Regions from separate parts of the Caldalkalibacillus thermarum genome, predicted to be linked through region 2. Evidence: a T-box and tRNA genes for the amino acid it is inferred to sense, from the RefSeq annotation. Region 2 holds a T-box; the other holds one or more tRNA genes.
The links. The T-box of region 2 lies ahead of IEW48_RS03110 (valine--tRNA ligase). A T-box ahead of a tRNA ligase gene usually reads a tRNA of that ligase, here a tRNA-Val.
Positions count from the first base shown of each region.

Region 1: it encodes a tRNA-Val, which carries the amino acid that the T-box ahead of IEW48_RS03110 (valine--tRNA ligase) is inferred to sense. The anticodon was not compared.

Region 1 is NZ_BMKZ01000026.1:491-9,157, forward strand. Features, by position in the region: gene IEW48_RS10790 (potassium channel family protein) at 1-651, shown strand, start outside; gene IEW48_RS10795 (amidase) at 777-2,216, shown strand; partial or broken gene IEW48_RS10800 (peroxiredoxin) at 2,253-2,468, opposite strand; gene IEW48_RS10805 (ferritin family protein) at 2,548-3,114, opposite strand; gene dacB (D-alanyl-D-alanine carboxypeptidase/D-alanyl-D-alanine endopeptidase) at 3,276-4,220, opposite strand; gene IEW48_RS10815 (hypothetical protein) at 4,150-4,305, shown strand; tRNA gene IEW48_RS10820 (tRNA-Val) at 4,410-4,485, opposite strand; partial or broken gene IEW48_RS10830 (ISNCY family transposase) at 4,645-5,931, shown strand; gene IEW48_RS10835 (MFS transporter) at 6,576-7,817, opposite strand; gene IEW48_RS10840 (zinc metallopeptidase) at 8,462-8,667, shown strand, end outside.
Region 2 is NZ_BMKZ01000005.1:3,250-25,357, reverse strand. Features, by position in the region: gene mreC (rod shape-determining protein MreC) at 1-282, opposite strand, end outside; gene IEW48_RS03145 (rod shape-determining protein) at 311-1,315, opposite strand; gene radC (RadC family protein) at 1,418-2,110, opposite strand; gene IEW48_RS03135 (Maf family protein) at 2,133-2,735, opposite strand; gene IEW48_RS03130 (SPOR domain-containing protein) at 2,986-4,173, opposite strand; gene IEW48_RS03125 (prepilin peptidase) at 4,261-5,079, opposite strand; gene IEW48_RS03120 (GGDEF domain-containing protein) at 5,069-6,844, opposite strand; gene IEW48_RS03115 (bifunctional folylpolyglutamate synthase/dihydrofolate synthase) at 6,982-8,301, opposite strand; gene IEW48_RS03110 (valine--tRNA ligase) at 8,315-10,990, opposite strand; T-box leader at 11,112-11,469, opposite strand; gene IEW48_RS03105 (YszA family small membrane protein) at 11,684-11,914, shown strand; gene IEW48_RS03100 (YutH/CotS family kinase-like spore coat protein) at 11,883-12,923, opposite strand; gene IEW48_RS03095 (hypothetical protein) at 12,910-13,911, opposite strand; gene IEW48_RS03090 (LysM peptidoglycan-binding domain-containing protein) at 13,988-15,466, opposite strand; gene hemL (glutamate-1-semialdehyde 2,1-aminomutase) at 15,652-16,950, opposite strand; gene hemB (porphobilinogen synthase) at 16,937-17,920, opposite strand; gene IEW48_RS03075 (uroporphyrinogen-III synthase) at 17,993-18,808, opposite strand; gene hemC (hydroxymethylbilane synthase) at 18,805-19,737, opposite strand; gene IEW48_RS03065 (cytochrome C assembly family protein) at 19,787-20,596, opposite strand; gene hemA (glutamyl-tRNA reductase) at 20,620-21,996, opposite strand.

The DNA.
Region 1 (8,667 bases), on a different contig from region 2:
CTGGTCATTGGCTTAGGCCGTTTTGGAGAGAGTATCACCAAAACATTGGCTTCACTTGATCATGAAGTGATGGTTATCGATAAAGATGAAGCTAAAGTAAATAAAGTGGCTGATTTGGTGACTCAGGCTGTCCACGCGGATGCCACCGATGAAAGTGTCCTGAAGGAACTTGGTGTCTCTAATTTGGACGAGGCCATTGTGGCTATCGGGGATGACATTCAAGCCAGCATCTTAACCACCTTGATCTTAAAGGATATGGGATTTGAGCGAATTGTTGTCAAAGCAAAAAATGACTACCACGGCAGAGTGTTGGAGAAAATTGGTGCTGATGTGATCATTCACCCCGAAAAAGACATGGGGATTCGGGTTGCTCACAGTATTTTGTCCGGTAATATCATAGATTTTATTGAGCTTTCTCCTGATTACAGCTTGATCGAGGTTGCTGCTTCTCAAACCATGAACGGCAAGTCTTTAAAAGAATTGAATTTGAGAGCGAAATTTGGTTGTACTGTGCTGACGATCAAACCAAAAGATGAAGAAAAGATCAATATCTCTCCAAGTGCCAATGATGTGGTCAAAGCAGGGGATGTTCTGGTTCTTGTCGGTACCAACCGGGCTCTCAGCAAGTTAGAACAGGAGCTCACGGATTAATTGGACCACCTCCACACTAAATGTGGAAAAAGTGGTGAATGATCCAAAAAAGCCGATTCAGCTAAATTCAGATAAAAATCTGTATCATATCTATATTTTTGCACATTCGATGAACAGTAACGGGAGTGATCGATTTGGATACATCCCTGTTGGAACTGGATGCGCTGGCACAAGCCGAATTGGTCCGCAACAAGCAGATTCATCCTGAAGAGCTGCTGGAAGCATACTTGAAGCGCTTTGAACAGCTCAACCCCCGTTTGAATGCTGTTATCACCCCAATGGTTGATGAGGCCAGACAGATGATTCGGGAGGGAGTTCCTCCAGGTCCCTTTCAGGGAGTGCCATTTTTGCTTAAGGATTCGGGCGTAGCTTATCCAGGCGTGCCCTTATCTTCAGGTTCTGCTATGTTAAAGCGCTACGTTCCCACGTATGAAAGTGAACTGGTGACCCGCTACAGACAGGCTGGGTTGGTTATTGTGGGCAAAACAAACACGCCGGAGTTTGGTCTGCTGGCCACCACTGAACCGCTGGCGTTCGGTCCCACGCTTAATCCATGGGATGAGACGCGGTCAGCGGGAGGTTCTAGCGGCGGTGCAGCAGCAGCGGTAGCTGTCGGCATGGTTCCCATGGCCCACGCCAGTGATGGAGGAGGGTCCATTCGAATTCCGGCGGCAGCATGTGGCGTATTTGGTTTCAAGCCCACCCGGGGCCGCACCCCATTGGGCCCGGCTGTTGGCGATGTAATGAATGGCTTGGTCAGCCACCATGCCGTGACCCGTTCAGTCCGGGACAGCGCTGCTTTGTTGGATGCCACCGCGGGTCCGGCGCCTGGTGATCCTTATTGGGCTCCGCCTGTTACGCGTCCTTATTTGCAAGAGACGAAGAGGACTCCCGGCCGGTTGCGGGTGGCGTTTACCCTGCGCTCGCCATTCGGGCATCCGATCCACGAAGAGTGTATCAAGGCGGTGCAAAGAGCGGCAAATTTGTGCCAGGAATTGGGGCATGAGGTGGAGGAGAGCATGCCCGACATCGACTATGAGGCTTATAAGGATGCTTTTCTGACCATCTGGAAAGTGGGGTGTGCGTTCAGTGTGGAAAGTTTGGCCCAGGCCAGCGGCTGCCGCCCAGCTGAGAACATGATCGAGCCGTTAACCCGGGCACTGTGGGAAGCTGGAAAACGAATCAGCGGTGACCAGTATTTGTCAGCGGTCACTGTCTTGCAACGCCTGGCCCGGCAAGTGGCTCACTTTTTCTCCCGCTATGATGTCTGGCTGACACCGACCATGGCCGAACCCCCCGTCCCTTTGGGAACATTTGATTCATCTTCCACCGACCCGGATAAGGTGATTAACCGCGGTTTTCATTATGTTCCGTTTACGCCACTGGCCAATGCGACTGGACAGCCGGCCATGTCCGTGCCATTGTACTGGAGTTCTTCGGGACTGCCCATTGGAACGCATTTTATCGGGCGGTTCGGCGACGAGGCAACGTTGTTCCGCCTGGCGGCACAGCTGGAACAAGCAGCACCCTGGTCTAACCGATTTCCTCCTTGTTTAGTGATGTAGAGAGCATCCCTATTCAGAATCCGAAATATATTAATTTTATATTCTCCCAATGTCTTCCGTTCGTCTTTGAATGCCGGGCATTCCTGGAACCCAGTTAGCTGGAATACCCAGGCCTGTTTGACGACTGAATTGCAGTCCTTGGATGAGGCGAACAATCTCATGGGTGTTTCGGCCGACTTCACGTGGATAAATAAGTTTGGCAACAATCATGCCGTCAGGATCCACAATGACAGTTGCCCGAAATGCCGAGCCAGGGAGGGGACAATGGTCCAGTTGTTCCACTGAAAGAGCTTCACTACGATTATCTCTTTCCAATTCAATTCACCCCAAATCATAACTTCTGGTCAAAAAACAAAAAGCTAAAACGGATCGCGTGTTCAATTTCGTCTGTAAAGGCTCTTAAAAAAACGTCTCTTACGCGCTGATCCATCGTGAATAAGTACACATTCCGGTATTCTTCATAAGCCTCTAATTCCCCTTCATAGGCCTTGTATAACCCTTCTTGATATGTCTGAAATTGAACCGGGTTAAATGTATATTGGGGTTGTTGACCGCTTAAGTCAGTATAAAGCTGAGAAAACAGTTCTAAATGCACCTTTTCATCATCTAATGCATGCTGAATTGCCTGTCTGTGTCTTTCATTTGGCGCCATCTGTATTAATCTCGAGTAAAAATCAATGGCTTGAGCTTCTCCTACAATTCCATTCATGATGGATGCTAACAAGGTTTGAAACTCGCCTTGTATCCTGTAGTCTGGCATGGGGTATGACATAGAAATGGGTTGCGAGGTTGAATAGGTCATTTGGGGATGTAACGGTTGAGAGGGATAATGGGACGGGTTCTGAGGACTTGAAGCAAGCCAATAGTTAGTGTTTGGATACGCATGTTGGTGGTACATCTGTATTCTCCTCCCCTGACTTAACATTTTCAATGCCAGTATATTCGTCTATTTCTATTATGTCCGCCCAATAATAGGCATTTGTGTTGATGGAATGACATGCCTCCGTAACATCTGGTGGAGGCATGTCAGCTTGGAAAAAAGTTATGGATGTTCACTGTTCATTGTTCAAAAGAAAACTCCGCCAGCCTGATCGCAATTTCATCTTCAAGATCCTTTGGACTACTGCCCATATAGTTATTCAATAAAATGGCAAACGTTAATGGATGTCCATCAGCTGTGGTCACATAGCCGCATAATGATGTTTTGGCCGTCAATGATCCTGTTTTGGCCCTCACATTGCCAGCAGCAGCTGTATCCCGCATACGATTGCGCAGGGTTCCGCCAACCATTCGTTCACTTATGCCAGCAACTGGCAACGACCCAAGAAATACATCGAACCATGGCTCCTCTTGCACCATATAGAGCAGATGAGTTAAATCTTTGGCCGCAATCATGTTCAAATGAGACATTCCAGAACCATCTCTGAGCCGGATCGCTTCATTTTTAAGTCCAATTGAGGCAATATAATTAGATACGACCTCTAATCCTTTTGACCAGCTTCCCTCATCATGGATCACTTTACCCATCTCTTTGACCAAAATTTCGGCATGTCCGTTATTGCTTAACTTCATAAAAGGAATAAAAAGCTCAGATAGAGGCATAGATTTCCTGGTGATTAAAGGAGTTGCATCTTCTGGAGTGGCTGCATAAACTTGATCATCTCCAAGTATGCGAATTCCAGTTTGTTGAAGAGACTGTCTGAGTAAATCCAAAGCATATCCAGTCGGCTCCCAAACGTTCACCCAGGTTCTGTACTGCAGACCGTTGTGCGGTATGGTTCCCTCGACTACGATGTGATTATGTCCGTGTTGCCGCTGGATTGAAATGCTCCTGGGTCCGCCTTGTTCTACCGTTTCAGTATTGTTTATGATGGTGACGTAATTTGTTTCACTTACCTCCGACAGAAGTCTCCCACTTCTAAGCGAAGCGAAAGTGGGAGATGAATGTCGGTTTGATGTAGCCCTCAAAATGAAATGTTTCGCTATCCTAACGACCATGAACATCTATGCCCATGCCTTAGAGGAAGCCGACAGGGCAGCAGCGGAAAAGTTTGACACGCTGTTTAAAACAAAAAAAGAACAGGCTTAGTGGTGGCAGCATTTTCTGCCACCAATTTGCCACCAATCAGCCTGTTTCACAAGATTTATGTAACTGTATTATAACAAAAAATCCTTGATATCAAGCGGTTTTTATGGTGACTCGGGGCGGGCTCGAACCGCCGACCCCCACCCTGTCAAGATGGTGCTCTCCCGACTGAGCTACCGAGTCACATCATTGATTTTTAATCTGCCTTGCGGCGACATTGAATATATTAGCACGCAAAAATGAAGTTGTCAACACCTTGACTAAGATTTGTTGTTCGTCTGTGATATTGTCATATTGTAACGCGTCAGTGAAAATGTCACTATGGGACAGGAGAAGATTACAATGAGCAAAAAAGAACTGATGCGTTACAAGGTCGTTAGTCGGTGGATTGATGGTCTCATAACAGGGAGTGAAGCTGCTGAACTGTTGAATTTAAGCTATCGCCAGGTTTGCCGCCTGAAAAAACGCATACTTGAGGAGGGAGAAACTGGGGTCATACACAAAAACAAAGGGCGCAAACCGGCTCATGCCTTGGATGATGAAGTCCGCCAAAGGATTCTATAACTTCATCAAAGTGAACGATACAAAAACTGTAATGATGTTCATTTTGCTGAATTATTGGCCAAATATGAAGGGATAGAGGTTAGCCCTTCTACCGTACGTCGCATACGCCTTGCGGCCCGGATCAAAGCCAAGCGCAAACGCCGGCCTGCAAAGGCCCATCGTCCGCGAAAAAGGAAACCCCAGGCCGGCATGCTGGTTCAGATGGATGGCAGTTTTCATCGTTGGCTGGAGGACCGGGCCGAACCCATGTGTCTTTTGGCCGCTATTGATGATGCCACAGGAAGAATTGTGGCCGCTGTTTTCCGTCCACAGGAGGACACTGAAGGATATTTCCTCTTAACCCGGCAAATGATTGAACGGGAGGGCATCCCAATGAGTATCTATTCCGATCGGCACATGATCTTCCGTTCCCCTCATGACAAGCTCACGATTGAGCAAGAACTGGCAGGGGAGTCCAAGCCATTGTCGCAATTTGGCCAAGCACTGAGAGATCTTGGCATTGAACACATCCAGGCCCATACCCCACAAGCCAAGGGACGGATAGAACGGCTGTTTGAAAGACTGCAGGACCGCTGGGTGATTGAATTACGTCTTCGAGGTGTGGATTCCATTGAGAAAGCCAATCGTGTTTTGCCCGAGCTCATCGAGGAACACAACCAAGCTTTTGCTGTTGAACCGACGGATCCCCATAGCGCTTTTGTTCCGCTGGAACAACCCCAACCAGATTTAGATCTGATTTTATGCTACCGTCATTGGCGCACTTTAGGAACGGGGCACACACTGTCCTTTGATCACAAAACCTATGTCGTTGCTGAGGACAGTCAGAAAACCGTTATTCCACCCAAATCACGCGTAGAGGTGCGCCAGACACTGGATGGAAGACTCTTTTTGTGGTACAAGGGCAAAGCCTGTGCGCTGAAGGAAATACCCAAACCTAAACGCCAGGCTGCCCCGTCAAAACAAAAAGCGGGCTCAGAGCGAAAGCCCCATAAGCCTGACGAAAATCATCCTTGGCGGAAACCACTGTTTAACTCAAATAAAAGCACCAGAGACTGCCAGGTGTAGTCAGACAGCGCCAAGCTGATACAGGGACCTTCATCCCTTAATGACCATACAGCCTGAGCAGCGAACGAAATCAAGGGCGAGTGCAACGAGGGCGAAAGCCTTTACCCTTGATTTCGTGAGCGTAACAGGCTAGTCTTGTGCAAGGGATGAAGGTATCAATATGACATTTTCACTGATGCTTGACACTAATCCTTTACTAGGGTAGTAAAAATTAAATGATTTAATAAAACAGTTATTTTTTTAGGAAGGCACAACCTTGTGTTTTCCCTTTAGATATATCTAGTCCTACGACGGGTTTCATCTTAATCTCCTTTCTGATTTATTGCCGGTAGGCCCACTCATAATTCCAGTTCCACAGATTCGCACTAGATACGAGATCATTGTCTCAACCAGCTCAAACATGGTAACTACAATAGTGAGTGAACAGTTTGTGTAACGGGATCTTGGTCCCTAATATTTTATCGTTCTGCCCGGCTATTGTAATCTTATATCAATTAATAAGGGTCAACCAGCATAAAACTGGTTAACCTGATGATACGAAAACATGTTTATAAACTCTTTATTGGTTACCATAGTTTGTTGTGGTCAAACACCAGTAATTTAAAAAACGGCTTCCGATTTTGGCAGTGTCTAAATTTTGAAAATTACATTGATGATGAAGCTTGTTGTTGGTTAAACTTGTATGAACGTAATGATTTTTGTTGGAACGCTATTAGTCCTGCAACTAGGTATAACACTCCGCAAAGTAAGTAGATATTTTGAACACCGATTAAATCTGCTAAATAACCAACGATAAGTACGTTAATGCTTTGCCATGGTGTTAAGAAAGCGTTACGTGCGGCCATAATTCCGGCTCTACGTTGAGCAGGAATAGCATCCTGCAATACTGTAACTTGGAAAATTGATCTTGCTTGGTATATTGGCCCCATAAGAACACATAAAAGTACAGCAATTATAGGTAATGAATTTATGGAGAAAAGAATGGTAAATACCCCCATTGATAAACCAGATAAACCAATCATTAATCCAATACTATTTGAGAACGTTCGCGCATTAAATGTTACAATGAAACTGCCTATTATAGCACCTAAAAAGTAGCTAGCATTGAGAAAACCCCACCACTCTTCTCCGGCATCTAGAATAACAGTTGCAAACGCTAATAGTAATGCCGAAGTCCAAATAGCATTTGAAAAGCCTTCTATGGTTTCCATTATAGTGATACTTCTAACAACCGGTATTCTCCATACCTCTATCCATGCAGGTACCTTATTTTCCTGGGATTGGTCTTTGTTTTCTTTTTCATCAAGCTTTATAAAGTAGACGGTAATCCCCGACGAAATATATGCAAGGCAAATTATTAAAATGATGTAGGGGAACCATATAAAAGCAATTAATATACCACCTAGTGCCCACCCCGCTGCCATTAACATTTGTTGAATCATAACTAACGTTCCATTGGCTTTTACATATTGATCGTTTGAAACAATTAAAGGTAGGAGGGCGAATCTAGCTGGATTATACCAGGCATTTATAAAAGAATTAATAATAATCGCCCCAAATAATCCTATCAATCCGACATATGTTTCAATAGTTAAGAAATATCCTATTAAAGCTGATAAAAACGCTCTCGCCCATCCAGCAAAATGAATTATGTTTTTCATTGAATAGCGGTCAATAATTTTAGACGCAATTAATCCGCTTATAAATAGTGATAGTGACATTATTGCAAGAACAGAAGCAGATCCCACAATTGAATTAGTCATTTTATAAACTTGTACCATTACAACGACTTGTAATAAAATATGTGCTAATGCATTAAATGTTTGTGATAACCACAATTTTACGAAGTTTACTTGTTTCCATATTGGTATTTGCGTGTTTTCCATCCATATCCTCCTAAAAGCCACACATGAATTTGGACAGCAGCGCATTCAATCAAGCAGCCGTTATATGTCTCCAGAGAAATTTTTGAGAAGCACAAACAAGGATTTAAACTCTGCACAAGAAGTGCATGATAATCCGCAATACAATCGTTTTGTTTCGTCATAAAAACCCTGAAGTTTGTCCGGGAGCTAATCAAGGACGTGGATACGTTACTCTTGATGAAATGGACTCCAGTATGACGAAACAATGTGAATTTCATGGACACATCTTAGTTAAGTCCCTTACAATAAAACTAGGAGAGGATGTGTCCGTGATTAAACGTAAGAAAAAACCATCGTTGATCTCTATACACAGGGACCCCAGTAAAAAGAATATATAGTCGTCTGGGATACTTAACTCCCCAGGCTGTTGAAGATCGATTGAAACAATCTGCTTAATACTTAACTTAATTGTATCCAAGATATTGACTCAATTCCAAGGTATCAATATGACATTTTTTCTGACGAATTAATATGACATTTTCACTGATGCTTGACAACACCTTGACTAAGATCTTTTTATTTCAATAGTCAACTGCTCTGACATATAATTCGTCAGTTTTGGTGTTATACTAACAAACAGAATGTTTGACAAAGGAGAATGAACGGTGATCTTTCACCCCTTGGATTTTTTAATCTTTGCGGCCTTTGGAGTGGCAATGTGGGCCCAAACACAGGTACAGGGCAAGTTTCAACACTACGCCAGAATACAAGCGTCTGCCGGATTAACAGGGGCGCAAGTCGCCCGCTACATTTTGGACAGGGAAGGACTCCAGCATGTAGCCGTGGAGCAATCCCCGTACGGCCCGCTTTC
Region 2 (22,108 bases):
ACGTATTCTGGCCATTAATTTGGCATTTTCTTGTAAATTGGCCTTCAACCGTTGATTTTCAGAATAAAGCGTACGCCACTCATTAATCGTCTCAAAGAAACCCGCTACTTGACGAGCGGGTTTATAAGCGATGGATTGGAAAAAACCAAATGTGTCACGAATAAATTGTTCGCCCCAGGTCGGCTGGGGGCGTTCTTTCAAGGTGATACCCACGACCACAACCATCACAATCGTGCTTACCAACAGCACAATTAAGCGTCGATTGGAAAAAAAGGACGGCAACGTTATACACCTACTTATTCTCACCTGCTTATTTTTTGGAGCTGAACTTGTATTCCAAATAGCGGCCGGTTCCGATGGCGACGCTGTCCAAGGCGTTCTCTGCCACAATGACCGGGATGCCGGTTTCTTCGCTTAAGACGCGATCCAGGTTGCGGAGCAGCGCGCCTCCTCCTGTGAGCACAATTCCCCGGTCCATCACGTCAGCTGCCAATTCGGGCGGCGCTTTTTCCAGCGTAATTTTGACCGCTTCAATAATGGATTGGACTGTGTCGTTTAATGCCTCGGCAATCTCTTTGGAAGTAATGGTTATGGTTTTGGGCAGTCCCGTCACCAGATCACGGCCCCGGATTTCCATTTCTTCCGACTCATCACCGCTGTCTGCGGTGCCAATATCTATTTTCAGCTGCTCTGCCGTACGTTCACCAATCATTAAATTATATTTCCGTTTCACATACTGTATGATGGCGTCATCCATTTCATCTCCAGCCACACGGATAGAACGGCTGGTCACAATGCCACCCAAAGAGATAATGGCCACTTCAGTGGTGCCGCCACCAATATCCACAATCATACTGCCCGTTGGTTCCCACACGGGAAGATCGGCACCAATTGCCGCAGCAAACGGCTCCTCAATCGTATACACTTCTTTTGCGCCAGCTTGCTTGGTGGCATCTTCAACTGCCCTTTTTTCTACGGCTGTAATACCGGAAGGCACGCAGACCACCACATTTGGCTTGCGTGACAACCACGGTTTTCTCTTCTGGGCTTGAGAAATGAAATATTTCATCATGGTGGCCGTTGTTTCAAAGTCGGCAATCACCCCGTCCTTCATGGGACGCACAGCCACAATATGGCCAGGGGTGCGGCCGATCATGTTTTTTGCTTCGTTACCAACCGCTTCAATGGTTCCTGTATCTGTGCGAATGGCCACCACGGATGGTTCCCGCACAATCACACCTTTGCCTTTCACATAGACCAATGTGTTGGCCGTGCCCAAATCTATGCCCATATCTCTTGAAAATCCACCAAACATGGTTCATATTCTCCCTTCATGCAACACTTAAAGTCGTGATGTCCTGGTATATAAGCTTGATATCATCCAACGGTTTATTTTTTATTTAAAGAGGGAAAAGTTCTACATGTAACCTTTATTTTTGAGGCTGATGTAGCGTTCATGACCAATGATTAAATGGTCGAGGCACTCAATGCCCAAAATCTCCCCTGCCTGTTGCAGGCGTTTCGTGACTTCAATGTCCTCGCGGCTGGGGGTAGGGTCCCCGCTGGGGTGATTGTGGGCAACAATAATGGAAGCAGCACTCCATTTGATGGCTTCTTTATAGACCTCGCGGGGATGCACAATGGAGGCATTTAAACTGCCAATGAAAACCGTTTTTTCAAAAATCACCTGATTTTTGGTATTTAAATAAAGACAATAAAATTTCTCCTGCAACTCTAAGCTTAAGCGTTCCATTAAATAGGCGGCTGCATCCTCAGGGGAGCGGATGGCCGAGAGTTCTTTCTGCCGTCTGGCCACACGGCGTCCTAACTCCACACCGGCTTTAATTTGAACCGCCTTGGCTTGTCCCACACCTTTGATGTGCATCAATTCTTCCACACTGACATCATGGAGGCGGTTGAGGGAACCAATTTCTTTTAAGATGCGGGAAGCCAGGTTGAAAACAGATTCCCGGTGGGTCCCCGTCCGCAGCAAAATGGCCAATAACTCCTGATTGGTCAGCGCTTCAGGCCCTTCTTTGATCATCCGTTCTCGTGGTCGTTCTTCTTGCGGGTAGTCACGGACCATCAAGGGCGGATTATCCGTTGTCATAGCCACCCTCCATTGAACAAGATTAACGAGCCACTGTTAACACATTGAGGCCAAATTGGTGTAAAAACTGTGCCAGCAAGGCAACCGGCAGGCCCACCACCGTGAAATAGTCCCCTTCGATTTTGTCCACCAAAATAGCCCCCAGACCTTGAATGGCATAACTGCCTGCTTTGTCCATGGGCTCTCCGGTGGCAATGTAAGTTTTGATCTCCTCAGGTGTGAGAGGGCGCATATGCACCTTTGTGGCCTGATAACCCACACATGCTTGGCCATCCGTCACATCGATGACAGCCAGCCCCGAATAGACGGTATGCACCTCTCCTTGCAGACGGGACAACATCTCAAAGGCCTCTTGATCATCCTTAGGTTTGCCTAAGATTTCCCCGTTGAAGACGACCATTGTATCTGCGCCAATGACAAGGCCCTTGTCATAGTGGCGGGCCACATCCGCCGCTTTTCTATGAGCCAGTTTTTGCACGATCGTTGACGGTGAATCCTGGGGATCAAACGTTTCATCCGCCTTGCTGGGATGAAGGCGAAAAGATAACCCCAGGCGATCTAGCAGCTCTTTTCTCCGGGGTGAAGATGAAGCAAGAATGACAGGCGTCAAATCTTTCACAGCCATACATAATCTCCTCTGTTTGTTGGTTTCCTCTGCCTATGATACGCTTAGTATATGTTTCTTGCTTCCCCCCATACAAGCACGATTCTATTTTATCAGCTACGCTAGAAAAAGTGTAGCAAAAAAAGAAGATAAAAATCCTCACTCATGACCTATTTCGTCATGAATAAGGATTTTGTGACTGGAATGAAAACGACAAAAAAATCCAATTTTAAACAGTCTGGACCAGATTGGTGTGAAAGCATGACAATCATCAAGGGATGAAGTGGCTGACCAAGTGTTCATAGGCCGCCAGATAATTCAAGCTGGCCTGTTGCACCTGCCACAGATAACTGGGATGGGACTGTTTGCGGTATGCTTCCAGGGCCGTTATGGCTGCTGACAACTCCCGCAGCAACTGTTCACCGGCCCGGGCCATTTCACCGTTTAGCCCGGCTAAAAGCGCTTGTCCTTCCTTCAAAAACAGGCGATGCTGTTCTTGTAAATCTTTCCATTCTTCTTCCGTCAGTTTAGCTCTTCTTTGTTCCAAAAGGACAAGAGAAGTGCGGGCCAGATCGCCCAAAAGTTGATCTCCTCTAGCCAAATAAGCCGGCAAAACAGACAAATCCTCTTCCAAATGGCTGATGTCTGCCTCAATTTCCCTGGTCTCATGTGTGCGCACATACACCTCGATGCCTTCCTGCTTGACATAGATCCCCAGCCGCTCAGCATCATCTTTGGCCACAGCCAGTCCCATATAGATACGGTAGGGAGCTTCTCCTGGGGAAACCAGTCCGGCCAGCCCCTGGCGCTCCAACTGTTCCCTCACTTTTTCGGCGGCCTGCTGTTCGGAAAAAGCCCCGGCCTGGACCACATAATAGGTGCGGGAGGGCAAATACAAGCGCCCGTCCTGTACATGTCCTGCTGGCAGCATTAGCGCACCGTTTGCACCTGTCGAATCTTGGCTGTGAACAGCAGACATCTGGGAGTCCGTTGCGCTGGCCGGCGCCTGTTCTGCCCCTTGTTCGGCAAAAAGGGCAAGCACCATCATCCCCATAATCACTCCCAAGGCGATGGCAGAGGCGGCAATCAAAGCCAGTTTGGAGCCTACTTTCAGTTTGGGCAAAGACAGTCTTGTCCGGCTTGTCTGCTTCTTACTCTTGTTTTTACTGCGCCGCCCGGAGCGGCTGGGGGGCAAACTGGGGCGGCGTGTCGCTGCTTTCTTGTCCCGCTCGTCAATAAGAGACGGAGCTTCTTCATTGTTAATCTCTCGGGACCAGGATGGCCGCTGGGCAGACCCTGCATATATCCTGGAGTCTTTCCTATTGCCGTTCTCCGGTCTGCTTGTCCTTGCCGTGGTGTTGATTGTCCTGCCGGTGTAACAGGTTTCCCACTGAATGTCTGGATGATCCCCGTCCTTATCCGGCGGAAACAGGAAGGTGAGCTTGTTTTTGGTTGTCATGGCTCTCGCTCCTCTATTAATCTCGTGCTTTTACCACTAGTCTATGAGGAGCTGGCAGAATTAGAACTATAAATGCAACAGCCCGCCTCACCACAAGCCCATATACCACTGCCACAGATCCTCACCATACAGGTAAGCCATTAGGGTTCCGATCCAGATGAAAGGAGCAAAAGGAATCGGCTGCCGGCGCTTTAAGCGGCCCAGAGCCAAGAGCACAACACCAGCCAAGGTGCCTGCGAACGAAGCCAGTACTAAACTAAACAGGCCCAGACAGGGACCAAGGGCCAGGCCAATAGCCCCGGACAACTTCACATCCCCCATGCCCATGCCCCCGCGGCTGAGTACAGCAATAACTAGTAAAAGACCAAACAGCGAGAGCCCTCCTAACACATACCACCACCAAGGCTCAGGGCCGTACCACAAGCGGACAAGCAAGAGTAAAACCAACAGGGGAAAAGTGATTTTGTCCAATATCAGGGTGGCCCTGAGATCAGTTAGCATGGCCAGCACTAACATGGAACTGAGCAGAAGGCCAACCAGGAATTCACCACTGAGACCGAAGCGTACATAAACCAAGTAGAAGGAAAGGGCCGTAACCAATTCTCCGAAGGGATAAAGCCAGGAGATCGGAGCCAGGCAATGGCGGCAGCGTCCCCCAAGCCAGAGATAGCTAAGGAAAGGGATTAACTCCAGCCAGCTAAGCCGCGTCTGGCACTGGGGGCAACGAGAGGGAGGCCAGACCACAGACTCCCCTTTAAGCAAGCGGTAAGCCACTACGTTGTAAAAACTGCCCATTAACAGCCCTGAGACGATCACCACGAGATCAAGCAAAAGCACTGTCTTATTAAGCATCGCCGCCACTCTCCATCTTTTCACCAGCTCCAGACGGTAACTGCTAAAGTCCACTCTCGCGGGTGTTGCTTCCTCGCTGCTCGACCTCCTCCCTGTAAACCGCCACTTTGTTGCGCCCCATGCGCTTGGCGCCCAGATACATGGCCCGGTCTGCGCGGCGCATCAGACTGAATGGATCATCAGCATGCTGCGGATAAAGGGCTAAGCCAATGCTGACTGTCACGTTGAGCAGGACAGGCTCGGTTTGATTTTCTTCATTCAAGTGGGGAACCACCTTAATTTCCGTTTGTTCAATACGGGCCCGTAACTGTTCGGCCCACCTGTATGCCTCCGCTTCGGTTACGTTCTCTATTAAAATCGTAAACTCTTCCCCTCCGTAACGGGCGGCAATCCCCTTTCCATCAACAGCTTCCTTTATGACAGCAGCAACCCGCTTCAGAATCTCATTCCCTGCTAAATGACCATATTGGTCATTCACCTGTTTAAAATGGTCAATGTCCAGCAAAATCAGGGCCAGGGACCGTTCCCTGCTGGCTTGTTCCAGTTGTGCAGACAGATAGGATACAAAGTAGCGGTAATTGTACAACCCGGTTAACTCATCCCGCTCGCTTAGTTGTTTTGTTTGTTGATAATCATAAGCGTTTTTGAAGGCAATGGCCGCTTGGCTGGCCAAAATTTCCATCAGGGTCACATCTTCTTTGGTATAACGGTTCGGTTCGTTGTGACACACCGTTAACACACCGTATACTTTTTGATCATATTTCAGGGGCACGGAGAGGATCGACTGCTGCTGGTGCAAACAGTGAGGCTCGTGCCTGAAATGGAGATCCTCTTCCTCCCTGCCAATCACCTTGGTTTGCCCCAGGCTGGCTACCTGTCCGCTCAGCCCGTCACCGATTTCTACTTGTACACGCATAAAGCCCTCATATTCATCGGACGGAATCCCTTGCCCAAGCAAACGCACGGGTCTTAATACACCCTGCTCATGATCAACCCGAAACAGATAGCAATATTGATAGGGCACTAACTTGGCAGCTGCTTGCACCAAGCGGTCGGCCACATGGTCGAATTGGAGCTGGGAAGTCATATCATTGCCCAAATCGTGGATGATCCGGAATTTTTCATTCACGATATTGAGCCGGTGATATAACCGCAAAATAACGGAAAAAGAAACGAGGGGAAACACCACGTACAAGAATACCCAGACACCAATTTCAGCATAAAGCACATAGATCAATAGGCCGGTAGGGGTCATCACCGTGAGGGGGACAATTTCCCACCATAAAGACCGACCAAAAAATTCAGGTTTCTGATTATACAACAAGTATTTAACCAATTTAAACAACAAGTGATTAATGAAAATCGCTGAGACCAAATAAGCAATGGCCGGCACAATTAAAGCAGGGAATGTGTCTACTGTAAAAGGCCCTGTTCTGCCACCAAGCAAATAAAAAATTCCCGCAGAGCAAACGGAAATAATTAAAAACATCGTCATATTAGCGACATACCGTTCCCACTGTTTTGCTTTAATACGCAGAAGGGTCACCAGAATAGCCAGCTGTGTCAGAATAGCTTCTATCCAGAAGCCATATTGTAAAAAAGCAGCAATGGAGACGGCATTGGTAAATACGATAGTGGTTCCTTTGATTTCAATGGGAAACAGATTGACAAGAATCATGAGCATTAAAAAGAAAAAGATACCTGCTATATCCTTGGATTCTAATTCTTGCCAATTAAAATTAATCAAAAACATAAGAAAAAAACAGGAATAAAGGACGATTGCACAGCCAGCTATCAAGGCACTTCTCCATCTGGCCATTTCCCCACCGCTCCTTATCACACTGCACGCCTTAAACCCACCCTAAATCTACGTTTATCTTACACTTTTTTTGGGGAAATGACAATCAATTTAGGAAGATTTGACTATGCCAATCGTCCTGCATTTTTTGACAAAATTTACCCTCTCAATTTTTGACGCACCTCAGAGATGAAATAGAGTGAGCCTGCAAAGCAAATCCCCTCTTGTGTTCCTGCCGAGGCCACGGCTTGGCGGTAAGCTTGTTCCCAATCTGGTTCCATTGAAATATCGAAATCCACCTGGCGCAGGCTTTGCTCTGCTGCTTGCAGCAAATCACTTGCTGCTGCTGTGCGCGGTCCCCCCTCAAACTGGGTCAGGACCAATCGCTTGGCGACGCCTGCCAGAGGTTTGATCATCTCCGCCACCGGTTTGTCTTTCATGGCTGAAAAGATAATTGTCCATTGATGACGGGGATAATGGCGCGCAAGAGACTGAGCCAAAGCCTCCATCCCCTGGGGGTTATGGGCCCCGTCCAGCAGCACCAAGGGCTCGTTCTGTATCACTTCCAGACGGCCGGACCAGGTGGTTTGCTCCAGCCCCCGCCGCAGTTCCTCCTCTTCCCAAATCAGGGCATAAAACTGCTTCAGCACTTCCAGTGTCATTAAGGCGACAGCAGCGTTGTGAAGCTGGTGCACCCCTTTCATCCGGATGTGCAACTGCTCAAGCCGGGTAAATAAGGAACGGTATGAAAAGGACTGACCTTCTTCATCATGGGCTTGATCCTCAATGAAAAAGGCTTGTCCTAAACGGTAGATTGAAGCCTTTTTCTCCTTGGCCGTCCGTTCTATCACTTGATATGGCCCATTCTCTTCAACGGCGGTAATCAGAGGCACACCCGGCTTGATGATCCCCGCTTTCTCCGCTGCAATTGACTCCAGGGTATCACCCAAAAGGTGCATGTGGTCATAGCCCACATTGGTAATGACTGTGGCAATAGGGATCACAATGTTGGTAGAGTCCAGACGGCCGCCCAGGCCCGTTTCCCACAGCACCACATCGGGTGAGGCAATGCGGGCAAAATATTCAATGGCCAGCGTGGTTACCACTTCAAATTCCGTTGGCGAGCCCAGCTCAGTCTGGGCCAGCTCCTCCACCAGCGGCTTGATTTTGTTCACCACCTGCACCAGGTGCCCATCGGCGATATCCTCTCCATTCACCTGGATGCGGTTTTGAAAGCGGATCAGGTAGGGGGAGGTAAATGTGCCTACCTGATACCCCGCTTCCTGCAACACGTGCCGCATAAAGGCCAGGGTGGAACCTTTGCCGTTCGTTCCGGCGATATGCACACATTTGAGCAAACGCTCGGGATGGCCCAGCCGCTCCATCAGCCATTCCATCCGCTTCAGACCCGGTTTGATGCCCAAATGCTTCAGGCTGTGAATCCATTCAATAGCTTCCTGTGCTGTTTGAAAACCCATCTTACATCCCCCGTTAAGCCATTTTTTGCAACTCTCTGATCCGCTCTGTCACCTGTTGCAACTGTTCCTGATAACTCTTCAGTTTTTCCCGTTCAGCTTCCACAACGTGTCGCGGCGCCTTCTCTACAAAGCCTGGGTTGGATAACTTCTTCTCGGCCCGGGCCACTTCGGACTCCAGTTTTTCTTTTTCTTTAGCCAGGCGGGCTAACTCTTGCTCAATATCGATCAAGCCGGCCAAAGGCAGATACACTTCAGCCCCGTTCACGACGGAAGACATGGCTTGTTCAGGGGCCTCCAGGGACGTGCTGATCTTCAATTCATGCGGATTGGTCAAGCGGGCAATAATCTCCTTATTCCGCTGCACAAATTGTTCATGAACCGGAGAGGACGGTTTGATCAGGATATTCACTGCTTTACTCAGAGGCACATTCACCTCTGCGCGAATGTTGCGCACGGCCCGGATCACATCCATGATCAGGTTCATCTCTTTTTCCGTTTCAGGATGGTCAAACTCGTCTCTGGCTTCAGGCCAGCTGGCTACCGTAATGCTTGGGCCGCTGTGGGGCAGATGCTGCCATATTTCCTCGGTAATAAAGGGCATAAACGGATGTAACAGACGTAAGGTCTGATCCAGGGTATAGGCCAGGACAGCCTGGGTTTCCCGCTTGGCGCCTGTATCATCACCATACAGCGGAATCTTGGCCATCTCGATATACCAGTCACACAACTCATCCCAGATGAAATGATACAACAGACGTCCTGCCTCACCAAACTCATACTGGTCAGCCAGCTTGGTCACTTCGCGCACGGTGTGGTTGAGACGGTGCAAAATCCAGCGGTTGGGTGCAGACAGCTCGCCGCCAAGATCCACCTGCTCCCCGTCAAAGTCCTGCAGGTTCATCAAAGCAAAGCGGGAAGCGTTCCAGATTTTGTTGGCAAAGTTGCGGGCCGCCTCCACTTTCTCCCAATGGAAGCGCAAATCATGTCCCGGTGAACTGCCGGTGGCAAGCATAAAGCGCAAAGCATCAGCCCCATGTTTTTCAATCACATCCATTGGGTCGACCCCGTTGCCCAGCGATTTGGACATTTTGCGTCCCTGGGCATCACGGATCAGGCCATGAATCAGGACGTCTTTAAAGGGGCGGGCCTTCGTAAACTCCAAGGCGGTAAAGATCATGCGGGCCACCCAGAAGTAGATAATGTCGTAACCTGTCACCAGGCAGTCGGTGGGATAGTAACGCTTCATATCCGCGGTCTCATCCGGCCAGCCCATGGTGGAGAAAGGCCACAAGCCGGAGCTGAACCAGGTGTCCAGCACATCTTCATCTTGGGTAATGTCTGTTGTGCCGTATTTTTCCTGGGCGATCTTTTTCGCTTCCTCCTCCGTGCGGGCCACAATCACCTCGCCGTCCGGTGTGTACCAGGCCGGGATGCGGTGCCCCCACCACAGCTGACGGGAAATGCACCAGTCACGCACATTCTCAATCCAGTGTAAATAAATCTTTTCAAAGCGCTCCGGGACAAAGTTGACCTTGGTCTCCTCTTTGTGTTGCAGACGGATCGCCTGTTCAGCCAGCGGCTTCATTTTGACAAACCACTGGGTGGAAAGGTACGGCTCGACCACAGCCCCGCTGCGCTGGCTGTGCCCCACGCTGTGCACATGGTCTTCAATTTTGAACAGCACGCCCTGATCTTGAAGATCTTTGACAATTTGCTTGCGGCACTCAAAACGGTCCAACCCTTGATAGGGGCCTGCATTTTCATTCATGCGGCCGCTTTCATCCATGACCAGAATCTGCTCCAGTTGATGGCGCTGGCCAACTTCAAAGTCATTGAGGTCATGGGCCGGGGTAATTTTCACCGCACCGCTGCCAAATTCCGGATCGACGTACTCATCGGCAATAATGGGGATCTCCCGGCCGACGATGGGCAGCTTGACCCTTTTGCCAATCAGATGCTGGTAACGCTCATCTTCAGGATGAACGGCCACAGCGGTATCCCCCAGCATCGTCTCCGGACGGGTGGTGGCCACTTCAATATAGCCGCTGCCATCCACGAGCGGATAGCGCAAATGATACAGGTGCCCTTTCACTTCTTTGTATTCGACTTCTATGTCAGACAGGGCAGTGCGGGTCTCCGGGTCCCAGTTAATGATATATTTGCCCCGGTAGATCAACCCTTTTTCATACAGGCGGACAAACACTTCCCGCACGGCCTTGGACAAACCTTCATCCAGGGTAAACCGCTCCCGGGAGTAATCCAGGGACAAACCGAGCTTGGCCCATTGTTCACGGATGACGGAGGCATACTCTTCTTTCCATTTCCACACTTGTTCAACAAAAGCTTCCCGCCCCAAATCATAGCGGGTTTTGCCCTCTTCTTTCAATTTGGCTTCCACCCGGGCCTGGGTGGCAATGCCGGCATGGTCCATCCCGGGCAGCCACAGCGCATCATAGCCCTGCATGCGCTTGATGCGGATAATGATATCTTGCAGCGTGCCATCCCAGGCATGGCCCAGATGCAGGCGGCCGGTTACATTGGGCGGCGGGATGACTATGGTAAACGGCTCTTTTTGCGGGTCCTCACTGGGCTTGAAAAACCCGTGTTCCAGCCAGAATTGATACCATTTGCCCTCGGTCTGTTGAGGGTCATATTTGGTGGGCATGGACAGCCCTGTTTCGTTGCTCATCAACGCTCACTCCTTAGGACTTCATATTTTTTGCAACACGCCAACGTTTACTGGATATGCTCGCTAGATGCCAAACTTAAACAGGCAATACACCGGTAAACAAATAAAAAAGCCCCTCATCCAAAAGGACGAAGAGACTCCGCGGTACCACCTTTTTTTACTTGCCTTTTCACGGCACAAGCCGCCAGGCCCCAGTTGAACACACGGAGTCCACACGGAAGACCCGGCGCTTTGAATCAGCCGCCGACTTGGCAAGTACCCTCAAAGAGATAACGGCTCTACCGATTTTCCCTACTGCTTGCCTCACCTTAAGCCTTAAAAGCATGGTATGCTCCCCCAGGCCATACCCTTTTGGGGCAAGGTTCAGGAAAATGACTCGAGGGCGACCTTCAACAGCTTTGTCATGGAAAATGTTTCAGCCTCGCATTTTCCTCTCTGTAATGACGCCGCTATCTACTCTTCCCTCTCATCGTCGTCAACCTGTATGGGATATTGTACGACTGACGTTACACCTATGTTTGACCATTATTTTACTGTCTATACCTGCCTTCGTCAAGCCCAGTCTGCACAGAGCCAATATTCAAGTGATTGGGGACGCATTTGCCTTGCCGGAGGGAAATCACACAGATCAGTGTGTATCCGTTTATTTCCGCTTTGCATATGCTGTACTAGACTCTCCTTCAGGTGATCATCATGAGCTTAAACTTAAAATTGAACAAATATAAAATTAAACAACACTACTTGCAATTTAAGCAGCGTTGCAAGTATTGGGGTTATAAGTCGAAAGAGATTGCCGCACAGATTTTTCTTCCCCTGGCCATTTTTCAATTGGTACGAACCATCATTTTTCCCACAGCGTTTGATGTGTTGCTGCTGCTGGTGATTTTTGTGATCATCCTTTTTCTGCTGATTGATTGGATGTAGTGTGCAGCAAGGCTTTGGCCAGCCTCCGCAGGTGGCGCAAACGCTCCAGTTCCTTTTCAAAACGATGCAAACATTTCAGGGGAGGCAGGTCCTTTTTTTTCTGGTAATACATGTCAATCTCAGTGAAGGGGCCTTCGGGAAAGAGCAGCAAAATAGCCAGCAATCCTTTGTCAAAGCGATTCAGGGGAAACTGGTTTTCATATGCGGCCAGCCAGGTCAGGCCATCTTTCGCCCTCCCCGAAAGCGGATGGGCGAAATGACGCCTGAAAAACGGTACCAGGTCCAGCACAGGATGGGCCATTTTGCTGTGGTCAAAATTAATCAGGTAACATTTTCCGTGCTTAAACACCACATGGGGACGGGTCAGCCGCCCATGACAAAGCACAAGGGGCCAGCAGTACTCCCCCTTCCCGCGCTCCAGCCAGGCTTCCAAATGAACGATCGACCGGACGGCACGTTGATGTAAGCTGTCAAAGTGAAGCAGAAAACTTCCCTCTAGGGGAGAACACAATGGCTTCTGCTCGGCTTTTCTTCTGTATTGCTCCATGCGGCTGAGCAGTTTTTGCCACCGCATTTTCATCTGTGTCAATGCTTCGAGCGGCTTCTGGACCAGAGAAGTCCGGGTTAAGGTGAAGCGGTGGAGGCGTCCCAACGCAGTCAGCACGCTCGGTTCCCAATCCATCCGGTACTTTGCTTCAAAATCGTCATTAAGCCAGGGGGTGACATAATAGAGCCGGTCCAAGTAACAAACAAAGGGATCGCCAAATTTATTGGGGTAAAACGGGATGAGGGGAAATTGGTCTTTCTGGTTAAATTGTTCAAACCACCTGGCCAGGAAACGGAGCTGCTGGACTGAGGCTGCTGTCTCTTTTAAAGCGAAGGTTCCCTGCGGACAAGCCAATTTAAAGACTCGTCCGACCCGTGTGGTTTTATGCGGATACAGATCGTATTCGTTCAAGACCAGTTCTCTGACTAACGCTGGGGCCTCTTGCTTGTCAATCAGCCACATAGCTGAGTGCCGCCTCCCGCCTTTTATCTATTTGCCTAGCTACCCATAGATGCAGCCGGTCCAGTTTGGCCTGCTGTGCGGTTAAACGCTCCCATTCTTTCTCCCGGGAAGCTTCCTCCCCCTCCGACTCAACATAGCTCTGCAGAAATGTATAGAGACGGTCCGGATAGACCAAATGAGCAAGCAAGTGATGGAGGGCATAGGTTGACAGCTGATAACCATGCTCAAAAGCTGTAAAGAATGTCTCCAGTTGGCTTTCGTCCGCACCGAAGCGAAGCCAGATCTCTTGCATGAGTTGAGCTAACGCTTTTAAGCCCAACACGGGTTTTTCAAGGGGGCCTTCGAAGGCCAGACAACACCCTGCCACCACTTTCCACGATGTGTACTTTAAGCAAGGCAACGAAAGCATTTGGGATAAGACTGGCTCGCTGAAATGGTACAGTTGGACTGCTGCGCGCCAACGTTCATCAAGCAACGGCCATTGTTCCAGAATAAGGGAAGCTAAGTTGCTTTGTTTTGTTTCTACTCTATGTTTTAAGTCTTCCAGCTCGCCAAAGGAGAGAAGCGGCGCTGGAATCTCCACCGTTTCCAAGGCGAATGGCAGCTTCAGAGCATCTTCCACAGCACGGTGAATCAAAGCTGTACATGTTCCTAATGCTTGCCATGCCTCTGGGCGGGAAAAATCAACCGGTTCACCTCTCAGGTGGTCCCTGACCACCAAATATCCGGATGGTGTAGAAAGATAAGCGCTTTTACAGCGGGTTAAAATGAAACGGTCCACCTGGCGGAAACCTCTTCTCACTGCTGCTTCCCGCCAATGATAGGACCATTTCAATGCCTCTGGATCTTTGATCTCTGTCACCGACTTTGGCCCGCAGTCTGTTTCCAGTATAAACCCATCTGCCGTACGCTGGACCTGATAAACTTGAAAATGGTAAGCTTGACTGACAGCTTCAAGTTCTGGGGAGGCAAACAAAAGGCGGGTCAAGCTCTCACCCCCCTTTGAGTGATGGAAAATATGCTCCAAGCAAGGGAAAAGTGAAAACCGGCGAAGATGAAACCTTTTATTGTTGTTGGGCTGTGATGGGGATATAGATCACGTCCCCTGCATTCACTTGGCCGGTCTGTAAACGGTTAAAGCGGATAATCTCGTCTGCTGTCACCTTATAGCGCTCAGCAATCTGGTCTAACGTTTCATGGCGTTGGACAATGCACATTTTCAACTTGGTACGTTTGACAGGCTCCTCTTCTTTACCTGACATCAACTTGCTAATGAAACTGCCCACTTTTTCCGCTGGACGCTGGGCCTCCTGTTCCGGTGCTGCCGTCTCAGCGGCGCTGACAGACTCCCCTACAGACTCCCCTTGGTCTTCCGTCTGGTCTTCAGCCCCGTTTGTTTCAGGCTTAGGCCGAATGGTGGTCTCCAGACGGGAGGGCGCAGCGGCTTCGGCCGCTTTCTGGTCTGCTTCCTCCTGCCGATCTTCATCCCCTTGACCGGTTGAACCTTGTGACTGTTCTGCAAGTGATTCTTGTTCGTCAAGTGGTTCTTGATTGTCGTTTGGCCGGGTTTCGTCTTGTGGTTCTGGCTCCATCTTTAGCTGTTCACTCTGGATCTCCAGGCCGTCTTCCTGCCCTTTGTCAACAGGCGGTTGACCGGTTGGTTGTTCCTGCTCTTCAGCCCGGGAAGAAGCTTGAACATCAGCTAGCGGTTCTGTGGAACCCTTTTCCAGCGATTCTGTGGGACCCTTTTCTGGCTGAACAAGAAGGTCCTCCTCACCTGCCGCTTGGCGGGTGGTCGATTTATCATCGGCCTGGGAGGCACTGACTTCAAAACTGAACCCCGTTTGTTGAAACGCATGGGCTTCCTCTTTTGCTTGCCAGCTGTCTTCCCCTTTCCTGCTGTCTGTTTCATCCACGTCTTCTTTCCTGTTGTCCGTTTCATTCACGTCTTCTTTCCTGTTGTCCGTTTCATTCACGTCTTCTTTCCGGCTGGCCGCTTCATCCACCTCTTCTTCCGGCTCCCTTCTGTCAGATTGTCCAAATGCTGAAGCTTGCTCGCCAAATGGATGTTGTTGACGGGAGGTGTTATCCACTTTTAAGCCGTTTTCCACCCCGAGCAGGGAAATATCCGCCTCAATCACTAAACAGTTGCCGTTTTGAAGCGAATAGTCAAACTGATCAATGCTAATATAGACATCATCCAAATTTTCCACTTTACTTGAGGGAACCGTAATATCAAGGGGAAAACGCTTCTCAATTCTCCCCAAGTCAATCGGATCAATTTCTTTTTGTTCAACATGCAAGTCCTGAAACTTTAACTGCTCTTGGAGCGAACTGCTTTCCAGATCCAACTCTTCAGGCGTATTTCGGAAGCGGCCCGTTAAGACAAGGTAACCCTTAATGTTGACCAGCTGATCTTGTTCCAATACTTCCACATCAGGTTCCAGATCCAGGCTGACAATCTCCGTTGCATCGGCCCGGTTGTTCAGCCAAACTGTCTCTTCCAAATGAAACTGGACTCCAGATCCACGATCGAAAGACATCATGCCATCCTCCTTCCAAACCACAATAAGGGCTTTATGCTAATATATATGGGAATGTCCGCCCATTTATAACCCTTATATTCGGAGCAATGGAAGGATAAAAAAAGAGCCACCTCCTTTACCTTTTTCCTGCGGCTGTCATTCCTAAAGGTAAAGGTGTGGCAAACAGATGGCTTTCTATTCCATTAGGCCTCCTCTTTAGCCAGGGCAGCCATAGCCTTATCATGGGCGGCAATGGTCCGGTCCAGATCCTCTTTCGTATGCACAATGGAGATAAACATCCCTTCAAACTGAGAGGGCGGGATGTAGATGCCCTGCTCCACCATCAGCTGAAAATAGCGGGCAAACCGTTTTAAATCTGAACGGCTGGCCTGTTCAAAGTTGGTCACCGGCCCTTCTGTAAAGAAGAAACCGACCATAGAGCCTACGCGGTTAATAGTATGGGGGATACCGTGTTTCTCGGCGTTGTGGCGCAGCCCCTGCTCCAGGTATGCCCCTTTTTCTTCCAGTTCGTCATAGCGCTCCCGGGTCATCAAGGACAGCGTTTCAAAGCCCGCTGTCATAGCCAGGGGATTGCCGGACAATGTTCCAGCCTGGTAGATGGGTCCAACGGGGGCCACGTGTTCCATGATCTCTTTTTTACCACCATAGGCCCCGACCGGAAGGCCACCGCCAATCACCTTGCCAAAGCAGGTTAAATCTGGGGTGACCCCATACTTACCCTGGGCGCAAGCATAGTCGACACGGAATCCGGTCATCACTTCGTCAAAGATCAACAGGGCGCCATATTCCCGGGTAATCTCCCGCAAACCTTCTAAAAATCCCGGAAGAGGCGGCACGACACCCATGTTGCCGGCTACCGGTTCCAAAATAACGGCTGCAATGTCCTCACCATAACGTTCAAAGGCCAGTTTGACACTGTCCAAGTCATTATAAGGCACCGTGATCGTATGCTGGGCAACCGTCTCCGGTACACCGGGGGAATCGGGCAAACCCAAGGTGGCCACGCCAGATCCGGCCTTGATCAGCAGGTAATCGGCATGCCCGTGGTAACTGCCGATAAACTTAATAATCTTGTTGCGTTTAGTGTACCCCCGGGCGAGGCGCAAGGCGCTCATGGTGGCCTCTGTGCCGGAGTTGACCATGCGCACAATATCCACACCTGGCACCCGTTCCACCACCAGCTTGGCCAGTTCCGTCTCTATCTCCGTCGGAGCGCCGAAGCTGGTGCCGTTTTCCGTCACTTGCTTTAATGCTTCCACTACCCGGGGGTGGGCATGACCGGCAATGAGCGGTCCCCAAGAGGCTACGTAATCAATATATTCGTTTCCGTCAAGGTCATATACTTTGGATCCTTGTCCCCGTTTGAAATAGATTGGATTCATGCCCACCGATTTAAAGGCTCGCACAGGGCTGTTGACCCCGCCGGGAATATACTTTTGTGCCTCCTGAAAGGCGGCAATGGAACGATCAAAATGAGGCATTGTGCTTCCCTCCTAACCATTTGGCAACATCTTTCGCAAAATAGGTCAAAATCAGATCGGCACCGGCCCGCTTCAGACCCGTTAACAACTCTAATACCACCTCTTGCTCGTTAATCCAGCCATTTTGGGCTGCCGCTTTGATCATGGCGTATTCACCGCTCACATTATAGGCGGCCAGCGGGTAGGGAAAACGGTCTTTCAATTCCCGGATTACATCCATGTAAGCCATGGCTGGCTTGACCATGAGCATATCGGCCCCTTGCTCAATATCGGCTTGTGCTTCCCTGAGCGCTTCCAATCGGTTGGCCGGATCCATCTGGTATGTTTTACGGTCCCCAAACTGGGGAGCAGAATGGGCGGCATCACGGAAAGGCCCGTAAAAAGCAGACGCATATTTGACAGCATAAGACATAATCGGCACATGCTCATAACCTGCTTCATCCAATCCATGACGGATGGCATAGACAAAACCGTCCATCATATTCGAAGGAGCAATCACATCAGCTCCGGCCCTAGCCTGGGAAACGGCCGTTTTGACCAAGAGCTCCAGAGAGGGATCATTCTTCACTTGGCCGTCTGCAACAATGCCGCAGTGACCATGATCAGTGTATTGGCACAAACAGGTATCCGCTATGACCACTAAGTCCGGGGCTTGTTCCTTGACCTGGCGGATCGCCCGCTGCACAATGCCCTGTTCAGCATAAGCCTCGCTTCCCAGCGCATCCTTATGGCGGGGAACCCCAAATACAATAATCGCAGGAATATGGAGTGAACGGACAGCCTCAATCTCCTCATCCAGGCGGTCAAGGGAAAAATGATACACACCGGGCATGGAGGGAACTTCTTCTTTGATATTCTCCCCTTCCACAACAAACACTGGATAAATCAGGTCATTCACGCTGAGCTGTGTTTCACGCACCATGCGTCTGATGGTATCCGATGAGCGCAAGCGGCGCAAACGTTCAAACATGGTTTCCACCTCACTAGAGAAGATTAAATTTAGGCTGGTTTAACCAAAAGTGAATCGCTTTCTAAATGGCCATTATCTCTGCAGGGAATAAAACACTTCCAAGGCGTCAATCAAACCTGCAATGGTATGTTCCTTGGCGACCACCTGAACCGCCAATCCCCGTTTTTCCGCCTCTTTGGCCGTCACCGGTCCAATACAGGCGACGGTCACCGCTAAATCCTTCTTGGAGATGTTGTGAACGTTGAGCAGCTGGTCAAAGGCTTTGACAGTAGAGGCACTGGTAAAGGTTATCACGTCAATGCGGCCCTTCTTTAGGTCCTGCACAAACGTTTCCTTGTTGTCGGTTGCATATTGAGTTTGATAAATAATCACATCCTCCACGACATATCCAGATTGGCGCAACTGGTCGAGAAGATAGGGACGAACCACTTTGGCCCGTGGATACAAGAGCCGGCTTTCCGGCTTAAGCCCGTCTTTCAACAGCGCCACCAGTCCCTCTTGTTTGTAGTCGGGGGGAACATGTACGCGGGAAAGACCATGCTTATGTAAAGCCCGGGCTGTTGTGGGGCCCACCGCTGCCACAAACAGCCGCTTCAGCCGGGAGACGATTCCCTCTGTACCGTCTGCAGCAGCCAACTCCCCGGCTCGTCTAAAAAAGTAACGGACAGCATTGACGCTTGTGAACAGAACAGCATCGTAGCTTTCTAAGTGTTGAAGGGCACGATCCAATGGGGTCAGGTCATCCGCCCAAACGGTCCGGATCAAAGGCAAAACGTAGGGACACGCTTTCCGTTCTTCCAGCTTGGCTATCATTTCTCCGGCCTGTTCCCTTGGCCTGGTCACCACAACAGTTACCCCGGCTAAAGCTGAATCTTTTATCTCGTTCATTGCTCCAGCTCTTTCCTCACTTGATCCAGAATCTGCTCTGCCCCCCGTTCCTTAAGACGCTGGGCAGCCTGTCTCCCCAACTGGACAGGATCGTGTCCGGACACACGTTCCTTAAGTACTGTCTTCCCGTCTGGTGAGGCGATCAAACCTGTCAACACCAGCTCTTGAGCGTTCATTTCAGCATAACAGGCCACAGGGACATGACAGCTACCTCCCATTTCGGCCAGGAAGGCGCGTTCCGCCATCACAGCCAGCCCGCTCGGTTCATGATGAATGTAGGTCAACAACCCTTTCAGTTCCTGGTCACTGGCGCGGCACTCAATCCCTAAAGCCCCCTGCCCCACTGCCGGCAGGCAAATGTCTGGCTCCAGGTACTGGGTGATGACCTCATCACTTAAGCCCATGCGCTTTAATCCGGAGGCAGCCAAAATGATGGCATCATAATCTTCTTCCCTCAGTTTCCTCAACCGTGTATCCACATTGCCCCGGATCCATTTGATCTTGACATCGGGTCTGGCGTGCAAAATTTGGGCTGCCCGGCGCAAGCTGCTGGTGCCTATCACCGCGCCATCCGGCAATGAATCCAATGTCTGGTTGCGCTTGGATATCAAGCAGTCCCGCGGATCTTCCCGTTTGGGAACACAAGCCAGTTCCAAACCAGGCGGCAATTCAGCCGGCATATCCTTTACACTGTGCACCGCAAAATCGATCTCCCCCTCAAGCAAAGCCTGCTCAATCTCCTTCACAAACAATCCCTTGCCTCCGACTTTAGACAACATGCGGTCCACAATTTTGTCACCTTTGGTCACAATCTCTTTAATTTCAAAGGTATAAGAGAAACCTAATGAATCCAGCTGGCGAATCACCCAGCGCGTCTGGGTCAAAGCCAGCTTGCTCCGCCTTGAACCAACCACAATATGTCGCGCCATGATTAACCACCCTCTCCAAAATTGCTGTTCGCTGCTCTCCTAATATGAGTTATATATGAAACTGAGTAAACAGAGTGGAAACCAGATAGTTGGCCAAAAGGACCAGAAAACAAATCACATTCAGCTCGGCCAGTTGTTTTCCTGCCCACCCCCGAACAAGACGCTGATAGAGATACAAATTGTACAAAACAATCACCAGAACGGAAAACAGCACTTTGGCATCCAGCCAAATCGGAATCTCCAGGGTATGGTAGGCCCAAATCACCCCCAGCACCAAACTCATAAACAAGAGGGGCACGCCAACCATATTGACCCAAAAAGCAGCCTTATCCAGCTGCATGAGACTGGGCCAGCGGTAAAAGTGTTTGATCTTTTTCCGCTTTAACAAAGCATGCTGCACCAGGTACACAGACGATAAAATAAAAGAGATGGTAAAGGCGGCATAACTGAGAAAGGCCAGCGCGATATGGATAAACACCCATTCCGAATGGAGTTGATGGGCCAATTCAGGGGAGAATTCCCGCCCAGCCCGAAACAAACTTAAGGCCATGATCACAAAGCCAAAAATATTAGCAGAAAACAGAATAAGATCCATTTTTAAAAACCAATTGGTGAGCAAGCTGAAAGTGATAATCAGCCAGGCATAAAAAAATAAAGTGTCCGATTGGGACAAAAACAACAAGGTCTGCTGCTGGGCGGCCTTGGCCGCAAAGTAAACGGTTTGCAAACCCCAGACAATAGAAAGCAACCAGAAGGCGATCTTGTTGGCCTTCCGGTTGGATTGGAGCATATCTATGAAGTACAAAAGCAGACTGAAGATGTATAGCACCAAGAGTAGAGAATAAAACCAGCTGTGCATCAGCACGAGGGCAAGAACCTCCTTTAAAGTTGTAAGGGAAGTTCTTTGGGAGGACCTTCCTTGTACCCTTTTTGTTGTTTATCCAGATTCTCGGCCAGCTTTCTCGCTTGCTCTATCTTTTCTTGCTCTTCTAACTCGTCTTCAAGGGCAAAGATTTTGGTGAACAGCTCCAGTGACCGTTTGGCATCGGCTTCAGCGGCCATTTCTTTGAGGCGCACAATGGGATCATGCATCATCTGATTAATAATGCTTTTTGTATGCTTGCGGATCACCCGCAGCTCTTCTTCTGTTAAATCAGGCAATTTGTTTTCAATGCGCCGCATGGCTTCTTCCTGAATGGCTGTTGCTTTTTGGCGCAAGGCAGTAATCAAGGGGACAACGCCCAAAGTGGCCACCCACTGTTTAAAGGCTTCCATTTCTGCTTGGATCATCACTTGGACTTTTTCAGCCTCTTTTTCCCGTTCCCTCAAATTAGCCTCCACGATCCCGTTCAAGTCGTCAATATCATAGAGAAACACATTTTCTATATCATTAATAGCAGGATCTAAGTCCCGTGGAACGGCAATATCGATCATAAAGAGCGGGCGGGCCGGACGCCGCTCCATGGCAGCTTCCACATCCTGGCGGGTTAAAATATAGCCCTTGGCCCCGGTGGAGCTGATGATAATATCGGCCTCGCACAACGCGTCACCCAGTTGGTCAAAGGCAAGGACACGACCTCCAAACTTGGCGGCCAGCCCTTCGGCCCGTTCCAGTGTGCGGTTGGCCACCAAGATATCGGTCACACCGTTATCGGCCAGATGTTTAGCCGTCAGTTCACTCATTTTGCCGGCACCAATAATCAAGGCTGTTTTCCGGTTAAGATGACCGTAAATTTTGCGGCTTAATTCAACGGCAGCATAGCTGACCGATACGGCATGCCGGCCGATCTGCGTCTCGGAATGGGCCCTTTTGGCTAAGGTGATCACTTGCTTAAACAAGGTGTTAAAAATGGTACCGGTCGCCCCTGCTTGTTGGGCCGCAAAGAAAGCCTCTTTCACTTGCCCCAAAATTTGTGTCTCTCCGATCACCATGGAGTCAAGACCAACGGCCAGCCTGAATAAGTGTTCAATGGCCTGGTCATCTTCCTTAAAGTCAAGGTAAGGCATAAATTCACTTCGTTCGATGTGAAACCACTCGCCTAAAAACTTGGTGACAAAGTCCCGGCCCCGGTGCAGTTGATCAACAACAGCAAACACTTCTGTGCGGTTACAGGTAGACAAAAGCACACATTCTAATATACTTTTCGTTTTCTGCAGCTGATCCAGGGCAAGGGGAATCTCTTCTTTGGTCAAGGTAAAGCGTTCACGCAGTTCAACCGGTGCCCGTTTGTAGTTTAGACTGACCGTCAACAGATGCATCTGTTTCACCTCAAGTTCTAACCCCATAACCTGTGTTTCCTAGAGTCCACACTGGACGACTATTACTCCAGTTTCATTATATCAGACTTATTAGGTTTATTTTCTGTTAAAA